One region of the Staphylococcus sp. HMSC068C09 genome, then DNA from elsewhere that is predicted to be linked to it. Evidence: riboswitches for the same ligand, from Rfam matches in the RefSeq annotation. Region 1 holds a riboswitch; each other region holds the start of a gene.
What was found. A riboswitch is a leader RNA that binds a small molecule or an ion and turns the genes downstream of it on or off. The one in region 1 is predicted to bind thiamine pyrophosphate.
Positions count from the first base shown of each region.

Region 1 (7,778 bases):
AAACAAGTCACCTTCTTTTAAATGATCGTGTTGAAAAATATCTTCTTCTTCAACTAAAGGATATTGATTTAAATATTTAGTTTCTTTGCCTTTATTTAAAGTTGCTATTTTCATTTTAATTTCTCCTATTTTAATTTTTGTAACGAATCTATTGTAATCTACTCTACTATTTTAACAAATTTAAAATTCTTCACCTAAATATTAAATTAAAAAAAGAAGTGGAACACTGAATTCAAAAATGAATTCTGTTCCACTCCCTTACTCAGATTATGGTTTTTCTTTTAATTGCAACGAAAATGCTATAATTACAGGTATTAACATAATAATTAATGTAGGTGTAATAAATATTGAAAGTAATAGACCATGAATCATTATATTAATAAATTCAGTAAGCAATTTGAAGAATAGAATACTAATCATAAACAACTGTAAATAGTAAAATTTGCCTCTTAAAAAATGAGTAAATGTCGTCGCAATGTAAATGATAATAATAAAGAGTAATATTAACAGTGTAATCCATTCAATCACGTATTGAGTTTGTGATAATTCCCATTCTCCAGATACAAATAGAGCATTTCTATTATTAAATTCTATAAATGTAAATAAGAATAAGATAAAACCACAGAAAATTTCCACATATGCTGGTTTAATCCATTTAGGAGGTCTCATCCACTTAGGAATATCATCTTCTTCTATATCTACAATATTTTTAAATTTACTTTTAAATTTATCGCGTTTAGATCTAATTTTATCTAAATCTACACTTCTTCTTGTCTTACGTGCATATTCTGATGTTTTATCTTGAAGTTGTTTAAAATGAACTTTTGATTGAGTCGAAACGTTTCCTTTTTGAGTTCTTGATAATTCAGGCTCTTCTTCCCCTAATTCTTCTTTTGTTAAAGGTAACGCACGGCGTAAGAATAAGAAATTCCAAATTGCCGCTTGAGCTAATAACCACATAATGATGAAGAATGTATTTACACTTAAAATATCAATAGGCTCAATCTCATTTGCATCGATTTTGCCATACAATGACAGTTGAGTAATCAAGTAACTTATTCCATATGAAATAATAATCCATAAATAATGAACTTTTCTATTTTCTTGATACAATTCATCTTTATAAACAATATATCCTGTATGAATCACAAATGGAATAATGAATATAATTGCCCAAAAACCATATACTTGAGTCATCAATGTAATTGTAATGAGGAAGTATAAAATACCAATAACTAAAAAGAAAATTGAGATGTCGTAATCGTATTTGGTTGTTCTAAATAACGTATATCCAATCAATATGACTAGAATACCAAATAGAATAATTATGACTGCACTTACAACTGGAAAGTTGCCTATGAATCTACTCATCACTCTAATTATTTCACTAAAAAATGCATTAAGAAAGTCCCATATATTATGTATTTTTAAATCAATTTTATCTTTATCTTTTAGTTTATGGATTAAAGGCAAATTGATTAAGATAATGAGACCTGTGAAGAGTGAAACGATACCGATCAAGTAACTATAGATAATCTCGGCGTGTTTCTTAAGAAAAGACATACAGTTCACCTCAAAATTAATTATATATGAACTTTCTATTCTTGTCTTTAATAAAAAATAAAATACTTCTCTAGACTGAGATGAAGTTTATTCTTTTATTAATTGGGTATATTAGTTTTGTAAAGTAATCTATGAAAAAGGAGAGTTGTCCTATGACACATGAAGATGCAAAAAAAGCAAAAGAATATGAAGAAAAATTAAAAGAACAAAAAGAAGAAAAAACTGATGATATTGAACAAACTAAACAAGATGTTCAAAATACATTAGACTAATTTTCTTATTTATGTCATCATTAAGAATATTTAATGAATAAGCCTGAGACATACAAGCTGTCTCAGGTATTTTTAATATATTGGCTATCGATGGCTGAGTTGGAAATAAATCTATCCTACTTTCTTTCATTATTTTTAGAACTAATTACATTTTAATTGTTAAATATGTAAACTGTTTATTGTTAAATATGTAAACTGTTTAATTATAATTTATTTTTAATTAAATATAGATTAAAAGCATCTTGACATCTACTATTAAAAGTCATACATTTAAAATAAATAAAATATAAATGCACTAGGGGTGTATAGCACTGAGATGAGGCTTAACCTCAAACCCTTTGAACCTGATCTAGTTAAAAACTAGCGTAGGAAAGTGTTAACTTAAATAAATCATGTTTTTAATAATCAATAGCATTTTTATTTAAATTTACGCACAACTTTTCTACGAAGGGTTGTGCGTTTTTTTAGGAGGAACTATTTTATGTCTAAAGGTTTAAAACTTTCAGAAATTCTAGTTACGGTGCTGATTGCTGTTATTTTTGCAATCATTTATAACTTATGGTGGTTGCCATATAATTTAGCTCAAGTAGCTGGTATACATCTAGAGCAACTTACATACGGTATTTGGTTTATGGCTGCTATTGTGGCTTACTTAATTATTCCTAAACCAGGTATTGCATTAATTGCTGAATTTGCTGCTGGTGCAGGTGAAACTATTGTTATGGGGAAATTTGATATTCCTACTATAGTATATGCCATTTTACAAGGTCTAGCATGTGAAATTGTGTTTGCTATCTTTAAATACAAATCACGTTCTTTAATGGTAGCAATGTTAGCTGGTTTAGTAACAGCATTAGTATCTTTCCCTGTAGATTATTTTTACGGCTATCTAAACGAAGTTGCGGGTTGGAACTTACTACTTTTCATCATTTTCCGTGCTATTAGTGGTATTGTACTGTCTGGTATACTCTCTTATTTAATTGTAAAAGCCTTAGATCAAACTGGAGTAACTAAATTATTCCGTCCTGCCTCTCAAAAAGATTACGACAACTTATAAGGGGAAATGATTGTGTTAAAAGTCAAAAATTTACGTCTAAAATATCCAAATGGTGATCGAAAAATTTTCGATAATCTAAATATAGAAATTAAAGATAAAGAAAAAGTGCTTTTACTAGGTCCTTCAGGATCTGGTAAAAGCACATTGCTTAATGTCCTTAGTGGCATTGTTCCTAATCTTATAGAATTACCGATGAAATATGATGAACTAGACATTGATCCTAATTCCGGGGTTATTTTTCAAGACCCAGATACACAATTTTGTATGCCAAAAGTTTACGAAGAATTAGCTTTCGTCTTAGAAAATCAAAAAGTGCCAAGAGAAGACATGGATGAACAAATTAAAAAAGCACTTGCGTCTGTAGATTTAGATGTGGATAATTCAACTTTCGTAAATAATTTAAGTGGTGGTATGAAACAAAAGCTTGCTATCGTTGAAACGATTTTACAGAAAGCTGATACACTCTTTTTAGATGAACCTACAGCTATGTTAGATGTACAAGCAACTGCTGACTTATGGCAACGATTAATTCACTTATGGACTGATCAAACGGTATTAATTGTAGAACATAAAGTGGAACATATTTGGCATCATGTAGATCGAGTCATATTAATGAACTATGATGGAGAAATTATAGCTGATAATACACCTGAATACATACTCAAACATTGTGAATCGTTACTCACTGAATTTGGCGTATGGCATCCTCATGCTTGGGATTATGCACCTATTCGAAAAGATTTAACTCCCCAATATTCCAATACACTTTTTAAATTTCAAAACGGACAAATAATTCGTAGTAAAAATACACTATTTGAAGTTTCAGAACTAAATATTCATCCTGGAGAATGGATTACAATTACTGGAAAAAATGGAGCTGGTAAAACTACTTTACTCGAATCTATGATGCAATTAGTGAAATACAACGGTACAATGTTTTATGAGAAGCGATTACTGAAGAAAATTAAAGATGCTGCTCAAAATATGTATCTTGTATACCAAAATCCTGAACTTCAATTTATTACAAATTCAGTTTATGACGAAATTAATATTCATTATAATCATCTTGATAAAGCAAAATCGAAAGAAGAAACTGAGCATCTTTTGAAACTTTTACATTTAGAAAAAGTTAAACATCATCATCCTTTTGAAATATCTACAGGTCAAAAACGTCGATTAAGCGTAGCAACTGCTTTAAGTTCAAAAGCTGAAATTGTTTTACTAGATGAGCCAACATTTGGACTTGATAGTCATAATACATTTCAATTGATTAAGCTATTTGAAGAACGTGTAAAACAAGGACAAACTATCGTAATGGTGACGCATGACCCTGAAATTATTCATCGTTATCCAACACGTCGACTTGTCGTAGAAAATCATAAGCTTTTAGAAATGGCAGGTGAATCAAATGTTTGAACGTTGGAAAAAGCGTCATACACTTGTAGATGATGTAAATATTATTACGAAATTAATTCTTGGAGTTTTATTATTTATTTTTATCATTTTTGTGCATAATTTTGATTACATGATTTATATTACTTTATTAATGTTTATATTTTTATTATCTTTTAATGGTACAGCTTTTAAAGTCATTGCTGCATTTTTATCAGCAACCATTCTCTTTGCCTTGCTATCATCATTATTCATGATTTTATATGGTGATGGTACACATATGTTATTTGAATGGGGAATTATTCATATTAGTACTGAGAGCATTGTAAGAGGTCTTCACTTATCTTTAAGAACAATTACTGTTTCAATGTTTGGTGTGTTAATTGCATTAACATCGCAAATTGTAATGATTTTCTATAGTTTAATGCAACATTTAAAAGTAAAACCTAAAATCGCCTATGCATTTATGGCTGCTATTCGTATGGTACCACTTATTTTCACATCATTTATCCAATTAAGACGTTCTTTAAAAATGCGTTACCAAATGATTGATGCTTCCAATTATCGTGGATTTAAACGTATAAAACACTTACTTATTCCAGTTTTAAGTCAAAACATACGTCGTGCACATCAATTATCAGTAGCTATGGAATCAAAGGATTTAAAGATGGCCCACGTACCTATTATTATAAAGCACCTTTCTCATACAAAGATATTCTTTTTGTTGGTATGACAATTGCTTTACTTATTATTGCTTTTTATTTATCTCAATATTTTCCAATCACTGGTATTGAAGATGCTCGTGTTTCAGAAATGTTAGAGTAATATATCTAACATAAGACAAACTAAAGTAAAAATTGAGTTCAAAGATAAAAACAGTTTCAAAAATACAGTAAATTTATCTTGCTCGTATATTAAACCCTAACATTATAAAAAACCCATAGATGAATATCTGGACTGCCCCCAATTAGTGGGAATTATATAAACACACTTTCGTTGAATTCATATTAAAATGAATCATACGGAGGTGTTTTTTCTATGAAAAGAGTTTCTTATTCAGTAGAAACAAAATATAAAGCAGTTAAAATGAAAGCAACAGGCTTTTCAACGAAAGAAATTATGAAAGAATTAAATATTAGAAATAGAACACAAGTGAAAACTTAGCGATGGTATCGAAATGGGGAAAGTTATAGATTTTCACAACACGTTGGTAAACAATATACCTACGGTAAAGGATTAGAAAAGCTGTCAGAAGTAGAACAATTAAAGTTAGAAAATAAGAGAACAGATATAGAATTGGATATTTAAAAAAAGTACAAGACATTGGAAAGGAAGTGGTACCAACAATAGTCATAGATTTAGTGGATCAATTAAAAATAAACTATTCAATCAAATTGATACTAGAAGTATTAAGCATACCTAAATCAACATATTACCAATGGAAAAACAAAACCTATAAAAATGATACCGTAACACAAAAATTTATTGAATTATGTGAAGCTAACCACTATACCTACGGTTATCGTAAGATTACAACATTGATTAATCAATGTTATACATCACTAATTAATCATAAGAGAGTACAAAGAATTATGCAGAAGCATCATTTGAACTGCCGAGTTAGACCTAAAAAGAGGACAAGGAGAGGTAAACCGTATTATAAAACAGATAATTTAAAGAGAGTTGCCCATGGAAGTATTAACAACCGATATTGCTTATTTACTATTTGGTCATTCTATATTGTATTTATCTTCGATAATGGATATTTATAACGGAGAAATTGTGACGTATAAAATAGGCGATAAACAAGACCTAAGTTTAGTTAATGATACATTAAATCAAATCGATATACCTGAGTGTTGTATATTACATAGTAATCAAGGCAGCGTTTATACATCTTATACTTATTATCAATGATGCGAAGAAAAAGGTATTACCAGAAGTATGTCCCGAAAGAAACCACCTGCCGATAACTCCTCGATAGAAAGTTTCCATTCCTCGCTAAAGTCTGAAACTTTTTACATCAATAATCAGCTTAATAGCTCTAATCAGATTGTAATAGATAATGTCGAAAAGTACATTAAAAACTATAATAATAATCGAATTCAACAAAAACTAGGCTACTTATCCTCTGTAAAATACAGAGAATTAGCAGCCTAGAACATAGTGTTTTTATTAAGTTCCCATTTTAAGGGTTCAGTGCCTATCATCTATGGGTTATTATTTTTAGTTTATTTGAGTGCTTTATTTCCAATATCTTTACGATAAAATAGTTGATCACTCTTAATTTTTTCTACATTTCCATAAGCATCTTTTTGTGCTTGTTGAATAGTTTTTCCTTTTCCAATGGCTAATACAACTCGTCCGCCAGATGTAAGAAATGTATCATTTTCTTTTTTCAAACCACTAACGAAATAATGGTTATTTAATTCAAAGCCTGAAACCTCTGCACCTTTATCATATGACCCAGGATAGCCTTTCGAAGCAAGCATTACTCCTACCACATAATCGTTAATCCATTGAAAACGAATAGGTTCTTTACGGTCTAGAGCAACGATTTGTGCCATCAAGTCACTTTCTAGACGACTTAACAATACTTGCGCTTCTGGATCACCAAATCGTGCATTAAATTCAATAACTTTAGGACCTTCCTTAGTTAAAATTGCACCTATATAAAGTAAACCAAAATAGTCATAACCCTCTTCTTTTAACGCTCTAGCAATTGGTTGAGCAATATCTTTGTTTGTACGTTCTAAAACGTCATTTGAAATATGAGGAACAGGACAATAAGCGCCCATCCCACCAGTATTAGGACCTTCGTCATTATCATAGGCACGTTTATGATCTTGAGCAATACAGTCAAAAGGAACTGCATAATCACCATTAATGAATGTCATTAATGAGAATTCTTCTCCTTCAAGAAATTGTTCAAAGACAACTTTTCCATCTTCTTGTGGATATAGCACTTCTACCGCTTCAATTGCTTCATCTCGTGTATTAGCAATAATTACGCCTTTACCAGCAGCTAACCCATCCTTTTTGACTACAATAGGTAATTCGCAATCATTTACATAATTAAGTGCTTCAGTTTTATTGTCTATTTCTTTATAATCAGCAGTTGGAATATCATATTTTTCCATTACCCTTTTAGCAAAAGATTTAGAACCCTCAATTTGGGCTGCTTCTTTATTAGGACCAAAGACTTTAACATGATTGTCTCTCAATTTATTAGATAAACCATCTATCAATGGTTGTTCTGGACCAATAATCACCCATTCTATATGATGTTGGTGAACAAATTGTAAAATAGCCTTATGGTCGGTTTCAGCAATTTCAGTGTGTATTTCAGCTAAATGAGTCATTGCATCATTTCCAGGAATAGCATAAAGTTTTTCAATAAGTGGCGACTGATGTAATTTTGATACTAATGCATGTTCACGACCGCCTGCACCTATAACTAAAACATTCATTTCTTTTCTCCCTCTATTCTCTCA
Region 1 is NZ_KV813756.1:280,734-288,511, reverse strand. It holds gene HMPREF2930_RS06160 (class I SAM-dependent rRNA methyltransferase) at 1-114, opposite strand, end outside; gene auxA (lipoteichoic acid stability factor AuxA) at 268-1,563, opposite strand; gene graF (glycopeptide resistance-associated protein GraF) at 1,716-1,835, shown strand; TPP riboswitch at 2,123-2,224, shown strand; gene HMPREF2930_RS06150 (ECF transporter S component) at 2,317-2,892, shown strand; gene HMPREF2930_RS06145 (ABC transporter ATP-binding protein) at 2,905-4,308, shown strand; partial or broken gene HMPREF2930_RS06140 (energy-coupling factor transporter transmembrane protein EcfT) at 4,301-5,109, shown strand; partial or broken gene HMPREF2930_RS11235 (IS3 family transposase) at 5,323-6,444, shown strand; gene purD (phosphoribosylamine--glycine ligase) at 6,516-7,754, opposite strand.

Region 2 (7,778 bases), on a different contig from region 1:
GAAATATTGCCCTGCAATGGCATAGAAACTCATGCGTTTAAAAAATTGATTCCAAGGTGCTACGGATTTAGTTGTTTCTACTAAATCACGATGTTGCATGATATACTGTTTTTCTGCTTCATTGACCATGCGATGTTGCTCTGGTAAATCTTTTGCAATAATTGCCCAAAGTGCTGCAATCACAATACCAACCGCACCGAAAATATAGAATACAGCTTGCCAGTTAAATGCATTAACAATTGCGATGGTAACTACTGGTGCTAATACTGGACCGAAATATGATCCTGCTAACAACGCACTCGATGCTCTCCCTTTTTCATCTTTAGCAAACCAAGTTGAATTGAATACTGCATTAGATGGATACATTGGCGCTTCTCCGATACCAAATAAGAAACGTACTAAATATAATAGACCATGATGTTTAATCATTCCCGTTAAAATTGTAAATGCACTCCACCATAATAATGCGATTGAAATCATCTTACGCGGACCAAACTTCTCTGCTAACATACCTGAAGGGACTTGCATCAATGCATAACCCAGTGAGAAGAATGAAGCTAATAAACCAAATTGTTGCTTTGTCATGTGAAGATCTTCCATCATTTGAGGTGCAATAAATGAGATATTAGATCTATCCATATATGCAATAACCCCAATAATAAAGAATGCGATAGCGAAATACCAACGAACCTTACTTTTCTTTTGTCTTTGTACCATAATTATTTTTCCTGCTTCCCTTTAAAATTGTGTTGATTCTACTTATACGTTGACAATGAAAACTCCCAATCACGTCTTTCCCTGTTGTTTCCAACCGCCTTTCGAGCCTCATCTCATAGGCTTTCTGATATATTTTTTATAATATTAACAGTTTTTGCAAGCGTTTACAATTACTTTTTGAATATTTTTTATCTTATTTATACATGACTATATAAAATGTGTTTTACTGATTAAAAAGTATATTGCTACAAATCTAATTTGTTTTTGTATTTGAACTCTATTAAAAAAGGTTGTAGAATAAAAATGAAGCAAAAATGCTGATGTTTATTTTAAACACAACTGAATAAACGATCCACTGGAAGTGCCTTTGTTTAAGGCTGAGAGTAAAGAACGAACTTTATAATTCCTGGAACCTGATCCAGTTTGTACTGGCGTAGGAAAGTGGCGACTAGGATATCGTAAAGTTAAGCAAAACGCTATTTCCCTACTGCAGGGAAATAGCGTTTTTTGTTTACTAAGGAGTGATGTTCATTTTTATAGCGATAACGAAATATAAAGATTTAACCAATGATGATGTACAACATTTTCTTGATATCTCGGATGGAATAGATGGGTTATTGTTTCGTACTCCCATGTCATCAAGTGATTTGTCTTCATTTTTAACATCACTTATAGAAAAAGGATTCCCTAAATCAAAAATCATTATTCATAGTGATGTACATTTACTTGAACAACTTCACCTCTCTCATATTCATTTTCGAGAAATGGATGAAGATGCATTTAGCTATAAATCAACGCATCCAGAGATTGAAGTGAGTATGTCTACACATTCAATTGAATCTGTTAAAGCAGCTTATGAACACGATCTTGATTATGTCTTTTTTGGTCACATTTTTAAGACACCTTCAAAACCTAATCAATTGCCTCGATCAAAAGCAGAGATTCAGCGTGTGTTAGAGATTCCTATTCCCATTTATGCCATTGGAGGTATCACTAAAAAAACGATTCTTCAATTACCTCATGGTTTTAAAGGAATTTGTGCGATTTCTTTTTTTATGAACGCATCTTTACAACAAATTGAACTATTGCGAAAGGAGTGGTTGAAAGATGCATGATGTTTTAATCATAGGTTCGGGCGTGATTGGCATGTCTATTGCACGCCAATTAAGTCAATCTCACCTTGACATTGCACTTATCGATCGTGACGTACCAGGTAAACACGCGTCATATAAAGCAGGTGGCATGTTAGGTGCTCAAAATGAATTTACTGAAGATACTGATTTATTTAGACTTGCTCTTGAATCACGAAGTCTCTTTCCACAATTATGTCAAGATTTAGAAGATGAGACAGGTATTGATATTCAGTTTCAAAATTCAGGTTTAATTAAAGTAGCTAATCGTCCTGAAGATGTTGAAAATTTAGAAAAACAGTATCAGTTTTTAAGTGGTTTAGATTCTAGTGTCATTGTTCTTTCAGATGAGGAACTGACTCATTTAACGAATGGTACAGTAACATCAAGTGAAATGGCTATTTACATTCCACAAGATGGACAGATTAATGCCAATCACTACACTAAAGCTTTATTTACATCTTTAAAGCAACGTCAAATTAAGCGATATGTCAATACAGAGGTACAATCTGTTCAGCGCCAAAATGGGTACTACGATGTTGAAACGTCACAAGGCACATTACAAGCTAAGAAAGTCATTGTGGCAGCAGGCGCATGGACATCTAAATTATTAACTCAATACTCACTACCTAGAGATGTAGTCGGTGTAAAAGGTGAAGTTTTACTGATTGAAAATGACCACTTGGATTTAAAAGAAACCGTATTTATGACCAATGGCTGTTATATCGTGCCAAAATATCCAAATCGTTTCTTAATTGGTGCCACAAGCGAGTTTGATAACTATTCAGTTGGTAATACATACGATGGCATCTCTTGGTTACACCACTTTGCAAATGAACGTATACCAGAACTCGCACACGGAAAAGTCATTAAACAGTGGTCTGGTGTCCGTCCATATACTGAAGGAGAAATACCGATAATGGACCGTATTGATGAAGGTTTATTTGTGATTTCTGGTCATTATCGTAACGGTATTTTACTTTCGCCTATTATCGGTCGTGATATCGCCAATTGGATACTCACCGGTGTTAAACCGCGTCGATATGAATCATTTAGTGCTTCAAGGAGGTTAAATCATGAAGTGTATCATTAATGGGGACACATTCAATTTTGATTCAGAACAATCTATTACATCTGTACTTGAATCTCTTGAATTAGATCCTAAACGTGTCATTGTCGAACATAATAAAACTTTAATTAAACAAGAAGACTACGATCAACATACAGTACGTGAAGATGATCGATTAGAATTATTAGAATTTGTTGGAGGCGGATAAAATGTTTAAAATTGGACCATTAGAAATTAAATCTCGTTTATTATTAGGTACAGGAAAATTTGAAGATGAAGCGACGCAAACAAAAGCGATTGAAGCAGCAGAAGCGAATGTACTGACTTTTGCTGTAAGACGTATGAATTTATATGATAAAAACTTACCTAATCCATTAGCAAGTGTTAATCTTAACGACTTTATTACTTTTCCAAATACAGCCGGCGCCAAAACTGCTGAAGAAGCGATTCGTATCGCTGAAATTGCAAAACATGCTGGCGTATGTGACATGATTAAAGTTGAAGTGATTGGTGACGATGAAACATTGTTACCTGATCCATTTGAAACATATGAAGCATGTAAAGTGTTATTAGAAAAAGGTTATATCGTATGTCCTTACATTTCTAATGATGTCGTATTAGCGAAACGTTTAGAAGAATTAGGTGTTCATGCTGTTATGCCACTTGCTTCTCCAATTGGTACTGGACGTGGTATTAATAACCAACTTAATTTAAGTTACATTATTAAACATTCTAATGTTCCCGTTATTGTGGATGCTGGTATTGGTTCACCAAAAGATGCGTGTCATGCGATGGAATTAGGCGCTGATGCTATTCTTTTAAACACTGCAGTTTCAGGTGCAAAAGACCCTGTTAAAATGGCTGAAGCAATGAAACTTGGTATTCATGCAGGTCGTCTCTCATATGAAGCAGGACGTATTCCAGTAAAATATACTGCCCAAGCATCAAGCCCTACTGAAGGTTTAGGATTCTTATAATGCAACGCTATAACCGTCAATTGCGTTATCATGCATTTGGAGAGGAGGGCCAAAATGCCCTCTCCAATGCAACCATTTTAATACTTGGTGCAGGCGCGTTAGGAAGTCACGTTGCAGAGCTTTTAGCACGTATGGGTGCGCATCATTTAGCCATTGTCGATATGGATATCGTTGAATTATCTAATTTACATCGCCAAGCACTCTATACTGAAGATGATGCTCACAATATGGTCCCTAAAGTTCACGCAGTTAAACAAAAGATTGAACACATTAATTCAAATGTCAACGTTCAAACTTATTACCAAGAAATTGACTCTACAACTATTGAGGACATTTTAAAAGCCGTCAATCCTGATATTGTCATTGATGGTATGGATCATTTCAAAATTCGTTATCTTATTAACGAAGCCTGTCAAAAACACCATATTCCGTGGGTGTATGGTGCTGCTGTAGGCAGTAAAGGTACCGTTTACGGCATTGATTTCAAAGGACCTTGTTTGAAATGTTTATTAAAACAAATTCCAACCAGTGCAGAGAGTTGTGCTATTAATGGCGTATTACCGCCTGTGATTACACAGGTAGCAAGCTATGAGGTCACAGAAGCGATTCGTTATTTATCTGGTCATGGATTTTCTCATAAGTTAATTACTCTTGATACATTTCATATTGATTATAAAGCATTGAATATCGATATTTTAAAAGATGATGAATGTGACGTATGTGGTAAAGGTCATTACAAATTATTAGAAACGAAACAACAACAGAATATTGAAAGCTTATGCGGAAAAACCTACCTATTTAGATATCAACCTACTGTTTTTGACTATGCTGAACATTTCCCAGGTGATATTGTAAAGTCAACCTCATTTGCTAAGCTAATTAAAGACGGTAATTATGACATCACCTTATTCAAAGATGGTAGAATGAATGTCTATGGCGTGGAAGATGATAATGAAGCAGAACAATTGTATCATCAATATTTAAAATCCTTAAAATGAGTTGTACAATCCCTATCATGTTATAACAAGCAATTCATAGTAAATTCCTATATAATGAATTTACTATGAATTTTTTATTCGAGTAATGTTTAATAACGGAGGATTTTTAACTTTATAATGGAACAAATTATTACAAATTTTATAGGCCAATGGGGTTATGCAGCCATTTTTATTCTTATTTTATTAGAAAATGTCTTGCCTGTTGTGCCTTCTGAAATTATATTAACATTTGCAGGTTTAATGTCAGTTAAATCAGGTCTTTCAATTTTAGTCTTATTTATTATTTCAACAATTGCTTCATTTATCGGTTTACTTATTTTGTATTATTTATGTCGTTTAATTAAAGAGGAAAGTATTTATCGATTTGTTGATAAGTATGGTAAATGGTTCAAACTTAAAGGAAATGATGTGAAACGTGCGAACGACTGGTTTAAACGTTATGGTGCGTGGGCAGTTCTATTATGTCGTTTCATTCCTGTTTTACGTGTATTAATCACTATTCCAGCAGGTATCAATAAAATGAACGTGGCAACATTTACGATGTTATCTTTATTAGGCACAACGATTTGGAACTTTGCCTTAATTTTACTTGGTCGTCTTCTTAGCGATAGTTTCGATGTATTAATGTCTGGCATCCATACATATTCTTATTTTATGTATGTGATTCTTATCATTATTATTCTTTATGTACTCTATCGTCTATTCTTCAAAAAAAATAACGCTAAATAAGGACATTCATTTTACTTTCAAATTAAATTTACAACAATTTAAGCATCACTGTTGAAAAAGTGATGCTTTTTAACGATAATTTATGTAAGCGGTTTTATTACTCAGCTTACTATTTAATAAATTTCCCATACAGGAGTGAAATCAAATGTCTCAATCTACGGAAAGTGAATTAAAGAAAAAGTATTTAGATTTACTATCTCAGCAATTTGATAGTCCTGAAAAACTTGCAACAGAAATTATTAATCTAGAATCCGTTTTAGAATTACCAAAAGGTACTGAACACTTCGTCAGCGATCTTCATGGTGAATATAAATCGTTCCAACACGTATTAAGAAATGGCTCTGGTAATGTCCGTGCTAAAATTAACGATATCTTTGCAGGTAACATATCCCAAAAAGAAATAGATGATTTAGCTGCGCTAGTGTATTATCCAGAAGAAAAATTAAAGCTCATTAAGAATGACTTTAATTCAAAACGTGAGTTAAATGAATGGTATATCTTAACAATCGAACGTTTGATTGATTTAATCACGTATTGTTCTTCAAAATATACGCGTTCAAAACTACGTAAAGCCTTACCTTCAGAGTATACATATATCGTTGAAGAGTTGCTTTATAAAAATAACGAATTTAATAATAAAAAATCGTATTATGAAACACTCTTAAATCAAGTTATCGAGCTTGAGCAATCAGATGATTTAATTATTGGATTATCGTATACCATCCAACGTCTTGTCGTCGATCACCTTCATGTTGTGGGTGATATCTACGATCGTGGTCCAGAACCTGACAAAATTATGGATACATTAATTGACTACCATTCTGTTGATATTCAATGGGGTAATCATGATGTACTTTGGATTGGAGCTTATGCAGGTTCTAAAGTGTGTTTAGCCAATTTACTACGTATATGTGCACGCTACGATAACTTAGATATTATTGAAGATGCATATGGTATTAATTTAAGGCCCCTCCTCACTTTAGCTGAAAAACATTACGATGGTGATAACCCAGCGTTCAAACCGAAAAAACGTCCGGATAAAAAAGTGGGCTTATCTAAACACGAAGAAGCACAAATCACTAAGATTCACCAAGCCATTGCAATGATTCAATTTAAGCTTGAAATGCCAATTATTAAACGTCGACCAAGTTTTGAAATGGAAGACCGTTTAGTTTTAGAAAAAATAAATTATGATACAAACGAAATTACAATTTATGGTAAAACGTATCCTTTAAAAGATACTTGCTTTAGTACTGTGGATCCTAAAGACCCTGCAACATTATTACCAGAAGAAGAAGATGTTGTTAATAAATTATTACTGTCTTTCCAACAATCTGAAAAATTAAAACGTCATATGGCCTTTCTAATGCAAAAAGGTAAATTATACCTCCCTTATAATGGTAATCTTCTTATTCATGGTTGCATTCCTGTAGATGATCATGGTGAAATGGAAGCTTTTGAAATTGAAGGTGTAAAACATAAAGGCCGTGATTTATTAGATGTCTTTGAACGTCACGTACGCTTAGCATTTAGCGACAAAGAGAAAACAGATGATTTATCTACGGATCTTGTATGGTATTTATGGACAGGTAAATATAGTTCTTTATTTGGTAAACGTGCCATGACTACATTTGAGCGCTACTTCATTGAAGATAAAGCGTCTCATAAAGAACCGAAAAACCCGTATTATTACTTACGTGAAGATGTAGATATGATTCGCAAAATGCTAAAAGATTTCGGACTTAATCCTGATGAAGGTCGTATTATCAATGGACATACACCAGTAAAAGAAATCGATGGCGAAGATCCTATTAAAGCCAATGGTAAGATGTTAGTCATTGATGGTGGATTCTCAAAAGCATATCAATCTACTACAGGTATCGCAGGTTACACATTACTTTACAATTCATTTGGTATGCAACTTGTAGCACACCAATTCTTTGATTCTAAAGAGAATGTCTTATCTGATGGTGCTGATGAACTATCAGTACGACGTGTCGTTGATGAAGAATTACAACGTAAAAAAATTAGAGATACGAATGTCGGTAAAGACATTATGGAACAAATTCGCATGTTAAAATTATTAATGCACGACAGATATTTAAAATAAACCTATAATAATGCCCGGCGACATTTCAAATGAACGGTCGCCGGGCGC
Region 2 is NZ_KV813778.1:126,392-134,169, reverse strand. It holds gene HMPREF2930_RS10145 (pyruvate MFS transporter) at 1-717, opposite strand, end outside; TPP riboswitch at 1,065-1,174, shown strand; gene HMPREF2930_RS10140 (thiamine phosphate synthase) at 1,242-1,832, shown strand; gene thiO (glycine oxidase ThiO) at 1,825-2,940, shown strand; gene thiS (sulfur carrier protein ThiS) at 2,924-3,124, shown strand; gene HMPREF2930_RS10125 (thiazole synthase) at 3,126-3,893, shown strand; gene HMPREF2930_RS10120 (ThiF family adenylyltransferase) at 3,893-4,891, shown strand; gene HMPREF2930_RS10115 (undecaprenyl phosphate transporter UptA) at 5,009-5,620, shown strand; gene HMPREF2930_RS10110 (fructose-bisphosphatase class III) at 5,766-7,730, shown strand.
Region 2: it holds a riboswitch for thiamine pyrophosphate, as region 1 does, so the genes downstream of both, HMPREF2930_RS10140 (thiamine phosphate synthase) here and HMPREF2930_RS06150 (ECF transporter S component) in region 1, are expected to answer to the same signal.

Region 3 (7,778 bases), on a different contig from region 1:
TTCTTCCTAGAGGTGTTTGATGTATGATTTCTTCTTTTAAAGATTCTTTTGTATTTATGGTTCCTTTAGTAGGATAAACTAACCCTGGAGCAATACAATTAACGCGAATGTTATATTGTCCAAGTTCCCTGGCGAGATTTTTAGTATAACTTTCTAAAGTGGACTTAGCAATATTATATTGATGATATGGAATTATAGGTCGTTTAGTTAAATTACTTGTAATATTTATGATAGAACTATTGGATTGTTTTTTTAAATGAGGCAGACAATATTTTACTGTATTGTGAGTATATTTTAGAGCTCCTTCAAATTGGGAAAGATAATCATTCCACGTTATTTCTTCAATTATCTTACGATTTTCAGAATTAAATTCGAAAGAAGCAAATGCATTATTAACTAAACAAGTTAACTTTCCGTAATTTTTAATTATATTATCAATCATTTTTTTTACTTCAACTTCGTTTTTAATATCTGCCTTAATCGCTTCAGCATGTCCTCCTAAACTTTTACAATCTTCCACAGTTTTAAGCGCAGCTTTTTCATTTGCTAAATAATTAATTATAACCGTAGATTTTTCTTTAGCGAACGCCAGAGCAATAGAACGTCCTATGCCCCTACTGGATCCTGTAATTAATATTACGTGTTCTTTAAATGTCGTCATTATATAATCATCCTTAATTAATTATATTTCGTAAGTAGTGTATCGCTCACTTTTCTGCAATAAACTTTGTTCTATATCAACGTAAAAAACTAAATCTTTTAAATTAAAACCACCATCGTGATGCCAAGCTGCTTCTGGTAATGTCATAGAATTTATACTTGAAAAGCGGTTAGCACCTATATTAGCCAATTTTTCACACCATTTAAAGGTAGTTTCGACAGAAGCAGCTATACCAACTGTTTGTAAATAATTTTTGAATGGACTAAATATATGTACAAGATTATGAATATCATCAAAAGGCATGATACGAATAAATCTATTTAAAGGACTTGGGGTAAATTGTAATTCTTCTTGATAAATTAAAACCCAAGAAGAATCTTTATTAGTATATACCTCTCGATTATTATTAAATAATGATTTCATTTCTTCATCTTTCAATCGATTAAGACGTTCCATACTTTCATCAATTGATAATGTATGAAGAGGGTATTGAAGTTCTAACTGCTGTAGTGCACTCTTGATCATTTGAGCAAACATTTTAGGTGTTATCTTAAGTGAACTTTCTATAAATATCATTTGAGGAGAATAACAACCTTGTTGATCATAACGAATAATTTCAAGTGCGATATCTTGAGCTAGGCTTTTAACTTTATTAGGTTTTAAAGCTTCTTTACTAATAATAGCTAAACTAATTTTCTCATTATAAGATAAAAATCTTTTAGTAACAGGGATACGTTTAGAAACTTCATTTAGAGTATTGTTGTCACCATAACCAATGATAATATCTGAATGTTTAATCGCTACACGTTCTATATCAGTAACGCCTCCTTGCCAATATAGCACAGCAATACAAGCTCCAATTGTTGGATCAATTTCATTAATTATCTGAGCGAACCAACTTCCTATAAATGGTTCTGATTTAGGTAATTTGCAAATATTTCCAGATTTTACTAATAAACTACTAATTAAACTCCATAATGGTAGACCAGGGACATTTCCAGACCATAAATGCGTAACAATATCTGAACTAATAGCTTTTGAGTAACCGCCTTTAGAATTGGGGACAAATTGATTTAAAATATTGGGATTAGTAAAATCTTCTGTTAAAAAACGAGAAAGCTCATGTTTTCTAAATCTAGATAAATATTTCGTGAATCCTACTTTAATTGTTTCATAGCTATATCCAGTGATTTGAGGAATCACTTCTTCAACTTGAGAACGCCAAGGACTATTACGATCGAGTAGAATATGAATAGCTTGATCAATAACATTAATAATATAATCAGTAGAATATTCGGATAATTTTTTTTTATTCTTTTTTATTTGTAGAGCAACAGTTTCTAATTGTTGTTCGCTTAAAATAGGAACTAAACCGGTTATGTCTGCAAACTCTAATCTTTTATAATTTAGTTGCTTTTCTTCAATAAAAGGAATATGTCCTAATTTAAATTCCATATTAAATCTCCTTATTGTGTAGCATTTAGAAAATCTTCCATCGCTAATGAGCATCCTTTAGCTAATGATCCTTTAGTTCTACCATGTAAAACGAAACCTTTTTCTTTATATTCTCCTATATCTTCCATTAAAATTGCTGCAACTGAATTGTAGTTAGCTAAATCATAGTGAATAAGAATACCTTTCTCTCCTTCAGATACTTCTTCCATTGTTAAAGGATTTACAATTCTACTTCGACACCAATGAGGACTATATTTAGTTGAAGGAGAAATGGTATTACCTTTATCGTAAAATTGGGTACTTAATTCTGTAACACCATACATGTTGACACAATTTTCTTTAGGAATACCAAAAGTAGTTGTTAATCGTTCGTAAAAATCATGTTGAGGTAATTCTTTGGAACGATTTTTGTAACCTCCTGTATCTAATATGCGACTACCTTTGGGTAAATGAAATTTAATGTTATGGTCATCAAGATATTCTAATAAATGTACCATACTATAAGTTGCCCCTAAAAGAGCAAATGGTTTTTGATTATCCTCTGAGTTTTTCAAATCTTTTATTAATGATTCATATTGAATACCATGTTCATCGATATAATTTTGACTATCTTTCGTTCCAAAGTTAGTTCTAGCCACTTCAAGATAATGAGCCAATGAAGAGTTAGGCATAGCTTGAGGAGTGGGGAACAAAACGCCTATTTTTATTTTCTCAATATCCGGTATGAACATCTTTTTAAAAAAAGTAGTTAATGCTAAGTCATAAACCTCTAAATCCATATGATAGTTTTTTCCTTTAATACCACTCGTTGTTCCACTGGTCATATATGTATATTTAGTATCCTTAAGTGGTATAGCGCTAAACGTAGCATATTTAAATGCATTGATTGGAACAGCAGGTATTTCTTTCCAATTTGAAACATTTTGTGGTGTTTTACCTTTAGAGATACTGAATTTTTTATAATCTTCGTTTTCATTAAATTGAAATTTGTAAATTTTTAAAGCCATTTCTGGAAAATCATCTGAATTACCACGTTCAATAAAATCTAAAACACTTTCTTTAATTTGATTAATGTCCATATATTAATCTCCTTTCATAAAAAAAGAGAGCAACAAAAAGTGCTCTCTGTGTAGTAGTAATGACAACAATTACTAAATCACTTTCCTACGTTGGTTTTAACCATAACAGGTTCAATGGTTGAAGCGACATATTAGCTTCTCTCAGCAAGTAGCACCCATAGTGATATATATTCAATCTAATATCTGTATTATATTTTAAAATAAATAAAATAGCAAAATTGTTCTTTGACAAAAAAATAAAAAAATTTTATATTTATTTTATAGTAGATATAAGTACTAGGGGTGTTTATAAACTGAGATGGAGTTATCCAAACCCTTTGAACCTGAACTAGTTAGTACTAGCGTAGGGAAGTATATAATAGGTTTTTACATACATATATATACTTTTAAATGCGCAAACTATCTAGAAGGGATATGTTTGTGTTTTTTTATGTGTTTTCACTTAAAAATTCAGATAGGAGTCTAAATATTATGAAAAAATTAAAATTAGCGGATATTCTAGCAACAGTATTGATTAGCTTTATATTTGGCTTATTTTATAAAGTAGTTGGATTAATGGTTGCTGGTTTAAAACCAATAGGATTACATTTAGATCAAATTGCGTATGGATTATGGTTCGTTGCCGCAATTGTTGCGTTCTTAATTATTAGAAAACCAGGAGTAGCCTTGTTAGCAGAGTTAGCAGCTGGGGCAGGAGAAACAATATTATCTGGGGAATTAAATATGTCGATTTTATTACATAGTTTTGCTCAGGGATTAGCATGTGAATTGATATTTTTAATTTTTAAATATAAATCTTATAAATTAATAGTGGCGATGATAGCTGGAGCTACTGCAGGAATATTTACTATACCAGTAGATTGGGTATTTAATTATTTAGGAGATTTGCCTACTTGGAACGTTATATTACTTTATACGATAAGAATTATTAGTGGCACAATTTTATCTGGTATGTTTGGTTATTATATTGTAAAAGCATTAGAAAAAACAGGAGTTACAAATTTGTTCCAAAGTTCTTCGAAAAAAGATATTGATTCTTTATAATCATTAATAATATATAAAGATCAGAAAAACCTATTAAAATCTACGAAACTTTATGGGTATGATTTTAATAGGTTTAATTTACTAATAAAATACTTTAATAATTGTAAAAGTTATTCCAGATAGACAAATTGAAGTTATACATATCACTATGAAAGGTTTAAGTGCTTTTGAAATAACTTCTTTTAAAACGATATTCAATCCTAGAGCAACCATCGCCATTAACATACATACCGTTGTAATAACATTTATAATATTCATAAGTAATGAAGGAATAGGAACAAATGTATTGATACAAGCCATTATGATAAATCCAATGAGAAAGTAAGGAATATCGATTTTTTGTTGTACTTGGCTTGAGTGTGACTTATAACGCATATACAAAATTAAGCCAATGCTTAATGGAATAAGTAAAAACACACGGCCTAATTTTCCAAGTAAAGCAAATGTCATTGCCTCTGGCCCGCCAATATCTGCTGCTAAGACGACATGAGCGATTTCATGTAGACTGATACCTGTCCAAGCGCCATAAGTTATAGTAGGTATGTTAAAAATAGCCTCGATAGCTGTATAAATAAGTGCAAATATAGTTCCAACTAGTGCAATAATACCTACACTTATTGCAATGTCTTTTTCTTTAGATTTTAAGATTGGTGCAGTAGCTGCAATAGCTGCAGCTCCACATACTCCTGTACCAATACCAAGTAGTATAGAGATATCTTGATTTCCTTTAATAATTTGATTCAAAATTAAAGTTAAACTTATTGAAAAGATAATTACGATAATATCAATAAGTAGTAATTTCCAGCCTTTAACTAGAATATCTCCCATATTTAATTTTAACCCATATAAGATAATCGCAAATTTTAATAAACGTTTCGATGCGAACGTAATACCTGGACGAATGTGTTCTGGATATCCCATCACTTGGCGATATAGCATCGCAAAAATAATAGCAATAGCTAATGCCCCAATCGTATGTAAAATAGGAAATTTAGCTAATATATAACTGATCATTGCGATCATAAATGTAAACATAATACCTTTCATAAATGAAGGCTGCGTGATTGATTTCATAGTACTTTCACCTCGATATGAAATCTTAGCACGTTATTGTTATAACGTTAAATAAATAATAAGTATAGTATATATATCAAAAATGTTATATTAGACTTAAAGGAGAATGATGCATGGATCCGTATAAGGTATTAATTGAAGTAATCAAAACAGAAAGTTTTACTAGAGCAGCAGAAAATTTATATACTTCGCAGCCTTCTGTGAGTCGTGATATTAAACGTTTAGAATTAAAATATAATGTTAAAATATTTGAATTTAAATCTCCATATTTAAAACTAACTAGAGATGGCGAAAAGCTATTACAATACGCATTGCAGCGGGAAAGTATTGAACAAGAATTATGGCAAAACTTAACATCGGAATCTGAGATCATCTCAGGCACTTTAACAATTGGAAGCAGTTATACATATGGTGAATATTTATTATCAGAACAGCTTACCAGTCTTATGCAACAATACCCTAAGTTACATATTCATTTACGTGTTAATAATTCAGATTCTGTTATAAATGATATTAAACACAACAGAGTAGATATAGGTATTGTAGAAAAGGAAATTCAAGACAATGTAATAAAATGTAAGAAAATAATAGAAGACGAAATGGTGTATATTTACAAAAAATCGGTTCAACCTAGAATGGATATATGTTTCGTTAGAGAAAAAGGGTCTGGAACAAGGTTTTATCAGGAAGTAGGTCTTTCTGAGTTAAAATTAAATCCATATTTGATAGAAATTAATAATATTAAGATTATCAAACAAATGGTAGAGGCTGGAAATGGGTTTGCGATTATTTCAAAATCAGCAATTCATCCCGAGGATTATGAAAAATTAATGATAACAACTTTAAATGTGAAACGTCACTATTACCTTGCTCAACATGTTGATAAATATATTGATAAAAATATTAGAGCTGTCATTGAAATGATTATGAAGTAGAGTATGTAAAAAAGCTGGATCTTTCTAAAGATTGAAAGGTCCAACTTTTTTATTAACACTGCGGGGTGTCTTATTTATTGTTTTTTAATTCAAAGAATTTTTCAGCTACAGCTTTACCAGATTGTGGATTTTGACCTGTGATAATGTGACCATCAATAACAGCGAATTGGCTCCAGTTGTCACCTTTTTCGTAATTTGCACCACGATTTTTAAGTTCATCTTCTGTTAAATAAGGTACTTTATCTGCTAAGCCAACTGCTTCTTCTTCAGTATTAGAGAAACCAGTTACAGTTTTACCATTAATAATAGAATTACCTTCACTATCTGTAACATTTAATAGTCCGATAGCACCATGACATACTGAAGAAACTGCATCGTTATTTTCATAAATTTTACGTGTTAATTCTTGTAAATCTTTATTATCTTTGAAGTCCCAAATTGTTCCGTGACCACCTGCGTAATAGATAATATCATAATCTTCAGCACGTACAGCATCTGGTGTAAGTGTACTACCAAGACGTGTCATGAAGTCTTTATCTTGATAATATTTCCAATCTAACTCAGACATCATATCTTCTTGTAGACTTGCAGGATCAATAGCTGTATAGCCACCTTCTGGACTAATATAGTCGATATCATAACCATTTTTGTACAATACATCTGCAAAGTGAACGACTTCACCTAACCATAATCCAGTTGGACGATTCATATCAGGATATTTTGAAACACTTGTAACAACTACTAATGCTTTACTCATTGTATACCTCCTAAATTGTTTACGTAATTCATAATTACCCATTTTTAAGGAGGAATAACACATGCTAGGTATATTTTTTATATTAAAATTATAAATTAATGTGATTGAAAATAATGTTACAAAAATTGTTTAAAAACGTTAAATAGTGGTACATATTAATATACAATTTACCAATTCTATGAATTCGTAAAAGTGGCCTCACTAATCAATCGATTAGTGAGGTTTTTTGTATTCCAATAATAGATAAATTATACTTGTAGTAATCTTTAAATATAAAAAGGAGAGATAATAATGGCCCAAGATAATGGAAAATTAAATTGGTCAAGTTTAATCATTGGTACGTTATTACTAATTATTGCTGTGGTTATATTTAGTAATCCAGTGCAAAACTTTTATACACTTACTTGGCTGATTGGCTTACTCATTATGATAGGCGGTGTCATTCAACTTTTATTCCGTCGTACGGCAAAAAAACTCGTAGGTGTAAATACAAAATTAATTTTAATTAATGGTATTATCGATTTAATCTTTGGCATTCTTGTTGTATTTAATGTTGGAGCAAGTTCAGTATTCTTTGTATTTATGTTTGCGTTTTGGTTTATTTTCAGTTCGGTTATCGGTCTGTTTACCATATCACAACAACATCAATTACGCGGTTTATCAATTATTATAAATATTCTAGGCATTATTTTAGGGATTATCTTATTATTTAACCCAATGATGGGTATGATTTTTGTTTCAACATTAATTGCATTTACATTCGCAATCCTAGG
Region 3 is NZ_KV813737.1:22,508-30,285, reverse strand. It holds gene HMPREF2930_RS01595 (SDR family oxidoreductase) at 1-661, opposite strand, end outside; gene HMPREF2930_RS01590 (acyl-CoA reductase) at 683-2,116, opposite strand; gene HMPREF2930_RS01585 (LuxE/PaaK family acyltransferase) at 2,128-3,195, opposite strand; TPP riboswitch at 3,261-3,364, opposite strand; TPP riboswitch at 3,464-3,562, shown strand; gene HMPREF2930_RS01580 (ECF transporter S component) at 3,667-4,239, shown strand; gene HMPREF2930_RS01575 (YeiH family protein) at 4,321-5,313, opposite strand; gene HMPREF2930_RS01570 (LysR family transcriptional regulator) at 5,427-6,248, shown strand; gene HMPREF2930_RS01565 (type 1 glutamine amidotransferase domain-containing protein) at 6,319-7,005, opposite strand; gene HMPREF2930_RS01560 (DUF308 domain-containing protein) at 7,297-7,778, shown strand, end outside.
Region 3: it holds a riboswitch for thiamine pyrophosphate, as region 1 does, so the genes downstream of both, HMPREF2930_RS01580 (ECF transporter S component) here and HMPREF2930_RS06150 (ECF transporter S component) in region 1, are expected to answer to the same signal.